DNA from 2 places in the Pelotomaculum sp. PtaB.Bin117 genome. Region 1 is predicted to be linked to the other one. Evidence: riboswitches for the same ligand, from Rfam matches in the RefSeq annotation. Region 1 holds a riboswitch; the other holds the start of a gene.

Region 1 (3,571 bases):
GTGGCAGATACCAGTAAAGTCAGGGGTGAATCTTTTTGAAATTATTTGTGAATATTGATGGCGGCAGCCGCGGTAATCCGGGGAATGCGGCTGCCGCGATGGTTATTACTGATGAGGCGGGTCAGGTGCTTGCCACAAAAAGCAAGTTCCTGGGGACTAAGTTAACCAATAATTATGCTGAGTGGAGCGCCTTGGAAGGGGCGGTTGCGGCGCTGATCCATTTGGCCCGGAGGCATGGAAAAATTGAGGCTGAAGTACGGTCGGACAGTGAATTAGTGGTGCGCCAGTTTAATCATCAGTACAAGATTAAAACTCCTGACCTCTTTGAGATAGCCGGACGGGTATGGGAAAATCTTGCGAAAAATCCGAATCTCAAAGTAACCCTGCACCATGTGCCCAGAGAAGAGAATAGGCTGGCCGATGCGGCGGTCAATCGTGAGCTTGATCATTATCATGCATAGTTAAACCTGTTTTTATTAAATCGTATGAAGAAATAAATTGTACCCGCAATAGAAAAAGAAGGAAAATAAGGGAGTTGTCTAGAATTACGTGTTTATACCATTAATAATGAGGAGGTGCCAATATGGAGATTTTTAAAAAGGTTAGCGAAAGCGCCAAGACAATCAGTGAAGGGGCTAAGACAATTAGTAAAAAATCAAGTGATCTTGTCGGTGCGGCCAAGCTAAAGTATGAGATAAGCAAGTTGGAAAAGGAGATGGAAAATAACTTTTCAGCCCTGGGTAATCTGGTTTATCTGCGGCATAAGGGCGAGGAAGGTATTGAGGAAGAGATAAAGCGTCTTCTAGACGCTACAAAGGCACTGGAGGATGATATCGCTGAATTCGAAGAGCAAATAACCAAACTTCTGCCGAAGTCGCTGATATGTTCCGAGTGCCAGACGGAGCTGCCCGCCGCCGCCAATTTTTGCTTTAATTGCGGGACTAAAGTAATTGATCATGACTAAACCGAGTGAGATAACCCCGCAGGGGTTATTTTTTTGAAAAAATATCAATTCCGGGAGGAATTTAATGTTTAAAAACAAACATTTTAACGCTATCTTGACAAAATTTCTTTTGAGCGTTACCGTGTTAGGGTTAATATTGCCGTTGGCGGCTAATACAACCACTTTGACGGCTGTGGTCGCGGCAGTGGTCTTAACTTTGGCGGCCTATATTATTGCTGATTTAATAGTTTTGCCGCTATATGGAAACCGCTTGGCTGCGGTATCTGACGCTGTTATCGCCCTGGCAGTGACTTGGGAGGTGACGCGGGTTGTGGAAAATGTCAATCCTCCGGTGCCGGGCCTGATGATTATCGCCCTCCTGATTGGGCTTGGCGAATGGTATTACCACGGCCGTTATCTGGCCAGATTATTATATCAGGGGAAGATTAAGCCTTAAGTGGATAAAAAAATGCTAATATTTGTGATATGGCCAGATATTCTAAGGACTGATATAATTGTGAAATAAAGCCGAATCCCCGGTAAACCGGGGTACGGGGGAAAAAATTTTTTGGGGTGAATCCTGATTAACCGTTGGACGGAAGGCGTAAATGACCGGCGGTGATCGAGGTAGGGTGCCCTCAACCCGAACCCTTCAGCTAACCCCGGAGGCGAAGGAGGGGTTTTTATTGCATTTTGTTTGTCGTATTCTGTCAGGTTTTTTATTGTTGTTGGGGGTGTATGCAGTACCGGCCGTCGCTGATGCCGCTATTCACAATGTATCGCCCGGAGAGAGCCTTTATTCTATCAGCGTGGATTACGGCGTCTCTTTGGATTCCCTGAAGGAGGCCAATGGAATTCAGGATTCTTTTATTTTCCCGGGGCAGCAGATTTATATTCCGGAAAGTGACTACGGCAGTGATAGTTCTAATTACAGCGTCACGGAGGGAGACAGCCTTTATTTGATTGCCCAAAGGTACGGGGTGAGCTATCAGGATATCATGCTGGCCAACGGCCTGAGCGATACCACGATTTGCGCGGGTATGGTTCTGGCAATTCCCGGGTCCTCCGGCGCCCCTGTAAGAAATACCGCGTCCGGAGTAAGCCGGGGAGGCTATTTCCAGAGGCCGTCGTCGGCGGAGGTCGACCTTTTGGCCCGTTTAATTACGGCTGAGGCTGACGGCGAATCGTATGCGGGAAAAGTCGCGGTTGGGGCTGTGGTGTTGAACCGGTTGTACAGCTCTGAATTTCCAAAAACGATAGAAGATATTATTTATCAATATGATAATGGTACCTACCAGTTCGAACCGGTCATGAACGGATGGATTGACAAACCGGCAAGTTACCAATCCATTCAGGCGGCTAAGGATGCGTTGAACGGGGAAGACCCGAGCAACGGAGCGCTTTATTTCTTTGCCGGGAGTAAGGTCAGTAATAGCTGGCTGTGGTCCAGGCCTGTGAGCGCGGTTATTGGAGATGTTGTTTTTACTTATTAACAACAGTGTTTTATCCTTATCAGTACTTTAATAGCTAACACCCATGCCAAATAAGGTCTGTTTTACGGGCCTTATTTTTTTGTTTGCGACTGGCCGGCAGTCAATAATTCTGAGGGTTTTTACTTCTTGCACCGCAATTGACAATTTGCGATAGTTTGACATATACTGATTTTACTACAAATAATATGGAAACCCACACTTGAAGGGGGATATTAATGCGAGTCGGGGTGGATATTGATGGCGTTTTGGCAGACAGCCTGCCTTTATGGGTTCGGGAACTTAATCGTTTTTTTAATAAAAACAAGCAAGTCGAAGAGGTTCATCTCTATGATATTATCCAGACGTTTAATATTACGCCTGTTGAATTAAAAGCATTTATTGAACAAAGAGGCCGGTTTTTGATGTCCGCCCCCTGTCCGGTAAAAGACGCCGCGCATTATCTTAGCAGGATCAAAAAATATCATAATATTTATATCATCACGGCCAGAAAAGAAGTGTACAGGCGGGAAACACAGGCTTGGCTGCAGCAGTATGGTATGCTTTATGACGAGCTGTTGCTTATCGGCAGCTACGAGAAAGATGATACTTGCCTGAAAATCGGGCTGGACGTAATGGTGGAGGACACGCTTGAGGTTGGTTTAAAGTTAAGCGCGGTGGGAATACCGGTCATACTGATTGATGCTCCATACAACCGGGGAGATTTACCGGAGCTCATTCACCGCAGATATTCATGGCTCGAAATTTACAAGACCCTGGTTACAGAATCACAACAGCCGGCGGCTTCTTGTTTTAATAAAAATGATTATATAAAGGCGGTTGTTCCGCCTGCCGGCACAGCTTTAACTTGAGCCGGCTGCAGGTGATTCTTGAAGCCGTAAATACAGCTGGCAGGGGGGTGATTCCATTGAATGAAATGGCAGATGCAATCAGGCTGTATTACCACGGGGAAATATTCGAGTCGAAAAGAATATTAAAAAAGATCATAAATAAGGAGCCTGAGAATATCGGCGCATTAATCAGGTATGCTGCGATCCTGGAGGAACTCGGGAGGAAGGAAATTGCCGGGAAAATTTACCTGAAGCTTGCCGGTCTCTACCAGAAAGATACATGCTATGAGGATTGTCTGGAAGCATTG
Region 2 (3,571 bases), on a different contig from region 1:
TCGATTCCGGCGAATTCCAGGTGACAGTCCTTGACGAGATATTCAGGCAGGCCAGGGAGAGCAGGATAATTGTCAACGCGCATATGATTAACCAGGGTAAGTTTCCGGATATACGCAGACCGCAGGCCGGTGACAAAACCGATTTTTATTTTGTTTCGGAAGACGATCCGGAAAAAGCCCTGCAAAAGATCCTGGCGCTCTGCGGGGAGCATGTACCCAAAAGTTTCGGCTATCACCCGGTAAAAGACATTCAGGTCTTAACCCCCATGCACCGGGGCGAACTCGGCGTGGCGAACCTGAACGTCAAGCTGCAGGAATTGTTGAATCCCAACGAGAGTAAAACAATAAAAGGTTACAAAACCTTTAAGGTAAACGACAAGGTGATGCAGATGACGAACAATTACGACAAAGAAGTGTTTAACGGGGATATGGGGCGTGTTGTTTCCATTGATCAAGAAGAACAGGAAATCCAGGTAGATTTTGACGGAAGGGTGGTTGTTTACGAGTTTGCGGAAATAGACGAGTTGGTGGCGGCCTACGCCATCTCCATTCATAAATCTCAGGGCAGTGAATACCCGGCTGTAATTATCCCGGTTATGACTCAACACTACATGCTTCTCCAGAGAAATCTGATTTATACGGGAATCACCAGGGGGAAAGAACTGGTAATAATTGTCGGCAGCAAAAAGGCGTTGGCTATAGCCGTTAGAAATAATAAACCCCAAAAACGCTACACCAGGTTGAGAGAAAGATTATTGTGAATGCCTAGGATTACAGAAGTCAGAATAAGAAATGGCCTTTCTCCCCGTAAATATTCTGAGTTCTAACTCCTGAATGCTGAATACTTGATTAATAATAGATTGGAGTGTCCTGACTTGTGTGGACGTTTTACTCTATCGACCGAACCGGACGAACTGAGAATTCACTTTATGCTTGAGGAAAGCTTTGAGCACACCCCACAATATAATATTGCGCCGGGCGCCGATATACCGGTGATTATCAATAATTCCGGAGTGAGAAAAGTCTCCTTGATGCACTGGGGGTTGGTTCCCCGCTGGTCTAAAGATAAGAAAGCCGGCTACAAGATGATTAACGCCAGGGCGGAGACAGTCGAGCAGAAACCCGCTTTCAGGGATGCCTTTATGCGCCGGCGCTGCCTGGTTCCAGCCGACGGTTTTTTTGAATGGCGCAGGGAGGGAGGCAAGAAGGCCCCAATGTATATCACCCTGCCGGGCAAGTCGCTTTTTGCCTTCGCGGGCATCTGGGACTGCTGGAAGGCGCCTGACGGCAAAATCATTAATTCCTGCAGCATCATTACCACCGCGGCCAACGCGTTGATGAGAGACATTCATGACCGGATGCCTGTGATACTGGCCGGGGAGAGTGAATACAAAGCATGGCTGAAAGCGGAACGTGTAAGGGCAAGAGAACTGCTGCGGCCATATAAAGGTATCTTAACTGCTTATAATGTGTCAACGATAGTTAATTCACCAGGGATGAACAGTCCGCTCTGCATAGAAAGAACTGAATTTCAGCCGCGCTAGGCCCTTCCGTCGGATTGGACAGGCATTCAGCCGGTGAAAGGCTAAAGAAATTGTCCGCTGTTCATATTCATGTTTTTAATTCCATGATCATTTTTGATAAAAGCAGGAAATTAATTTTATTGTGGTAATCGATTGCAGCGTCAATACAGTCTAGGACAGCTATTAGAGTTAACTTTGTTACGTTTAATTTTGGCGGTTTGAAAATTTTATCAACTCCCAGAACACGATCAAAATAGTCCTGCAAACTACCGTCTATATTTGGATTAAGGTAATAGTCGTCTACGTTATCCAATGTGTTAGCCTCCAAATAATACTCACTCGTGCTTTTTATTTTATTATATGCCACGTTAGCGCCGGTTGCCATTTTTATGATACTTAGGTGCAATGAATAAGGCGGGAGGGTATGAGATATGATGATGGAATATAAACCCTTGTTATTTTGATATTTAGTAAAGATATTTTATTATTAGCATACTTCGCCTCTATCGTTTAAACAGTAACTAAGGAGGATATCTTAATTTTGCTATTGAATCGTGAAGTATAGTATACTCAACCACAGCTGACTATATATTTGCCGAATCCCAGAAATTAATCAACTGGGTACGGGGGAACCATTCGTGGGGGTGAATCCCAAGTTACCATTATTAATGGTGAACTTGGGTAGGGTTTCTTTAACCGAACCCGTCAGCTAACCTCGGAGGCGACAAAAGAAAGGGGAAAAGAATATGGTCAGAATCAAACGTATCCTTTTTGTAATCGCACCTTGTCTCTTATTGCTTTTTGGTGTACTGGCTAGCGCTAGTGCTGCATCGCCGGCAGATTTGTTGCAAAATTGCGCATCAGGGCAATGCTTTAACACCAACAGCCTGCAATGTGGCACTAATATGCAACAGCAAGCTGGGCTGTCAAGTTTGTTGCAAAATTGCGCATCGGGGCAATGTTTGAGCACCAACAGCCCGCAATGTGGCACTAACGCGCAACAGCAAGCTGGGCTGTCAAGTCTGTTGCAAAATCTCTCATCAGGGCAATGTCTGGGCACCAACAGCCCGCAATGTGGTGCTAACATACAGCAGCTAACTCCATCATCTGTTGCTTCAATGTTTAATTTATTTAATGCCGCAAGATAACATAAATACAAAACATTGCCTGTGGTACAGTAAAAATTCCAAACAATATTATTAGATTTTAGTTTAAAAACCGGTGGAACTCCCCCCAGTTTTTTTATCCAGCTTTTGTATGCAGTTCTGTTTACTTGGGTTGCCAAGGTGTGCTTTCTGAAGCTATTGACAGCTATCCAGACCTTGGCCAGAAAAACTGGAGGTCTAAGCGATAAAGCTTAGGCCTCTTTTTTATTCAAGAAAAGGGGGTGGCAAGGGTGGAAGACTTGATCCGAGAATATAAGAATCACTGAGAGAGTTTCGCGAAAGTAAGGTAAATCCTTTGATTCGTGGCAGTATAATCTCGGATACTGAGTGGACAATTAAGCTTATGGAAACGGGGCATATACCTGGAACAAAGTGGATTGTGGTCCGCTGGAGTCAGGCAAAACGGGAAGTGCCAGTTGATCCGCTTGAGATGGCCAGGTATATCCAGAATAGAGAACCCGCTGAAGCTGCCCCTGAATGGATGTTGGACCTGTTAGATAAACTTACAAAATCTTTGACCCCTCTTGAAAAGGATGCTTATGAATTGGTTCGCGGAAGAGGATATTCTTTCTCACAAGCTGCCCAGTTATTGGGTTGTTCTAAGGCATCAGTCCAAAGCTACATCAAGCGTGCAGAGAAAAAAATACAGCTTGCCATACGATTGCAAACTATAAGTAAAGGGATTTGCTTGCCAGAAGGAAAAGTATTCCGTTTGTAGAATTATGATGACAAAATAGGATACGGGGGCAATAAATGGCACAGGGTAAACTTCGATTAAAGAATAAAGAGCGCACGTTACTGCTAAATAGTCAAGTTATTGAAGATTATCCATGGTTCCATGATTTATTAAAATCCAACCAAAGGATAACAGAAGAACTTATT

Evidence for each region. Region 1 has a riboswitch for cyclic di-AMP ahead of A4E54_RS11095 (cell wall hydrolase). Riboswitches for the same ligand answer to the same signal wherever they lie in the genome.
Region 2: it holds a riboswitch for cyclic di-AMP, as region 1 does, so the genes downstream of both, A4E54_RS08225 (hypothetical protein) here and A4E54_RS11095 (cell wall hydrolase) in region 1, are expected to answer to the same signal.

Annotation. Positions count from the first base shown of each region.
Region 1 covers NZ_MVQM01000151.1:17,459-21,029, reverse strand. The annotation lists gene A4E54_RS11110 (ribonuclease HI family protein) at 36-461, shown strand; gene A4E54_RS11105 (zinc-ribbon domain-containing protein) at 584-964, shown strand; gene A4E54_RS11100 (DUF2512 family protein) at 1,029-1,400, shown strand; cyclic di-AMP (ydaO/yuaA leader) riboswitch at 1,460-1,629, shown strand; gene A4E54_RS11095 (cell wall hydrolase) at 1,630-2,436, shown strand; gene A4E54_RS11090 (5' nucleotidase, NT5C type) at 2,652-3,284, shown strand; gene A4E54_RS11085 (tetratricopeptide repeat protein) at 3,350-3,571, shown strand, end outside.
Region 2 covers NZ_MVQM01000119.1:6,215-9,785, forward strand. The annotation lists gene recD2 (SF1B family DNA helicase RecD2) at 1-761, shown strand, start outside; gene A4E54_RS08215 (SOS response-associated peptidase) at 876-1,544, shown strand; gene A4E54_RS08220 (hypothetical protein) at 1,612-1,836, opposite strand; cyclic di-AMP (ydaO/yuaA leader) riboswitch at 2,107-2,263, shown strand; gene A4E54_RS08225 (hypothetical protein) at 2,270-2,671, shown strand; gene A4E54_RS08230 (sigma factor-like helix-turn-helix DNA-binding protein) at 3,033-3,407, shown strand; gene A4E54_RS08235 (hypothetical protein) at 3,443-3,571, shown strand, end outside.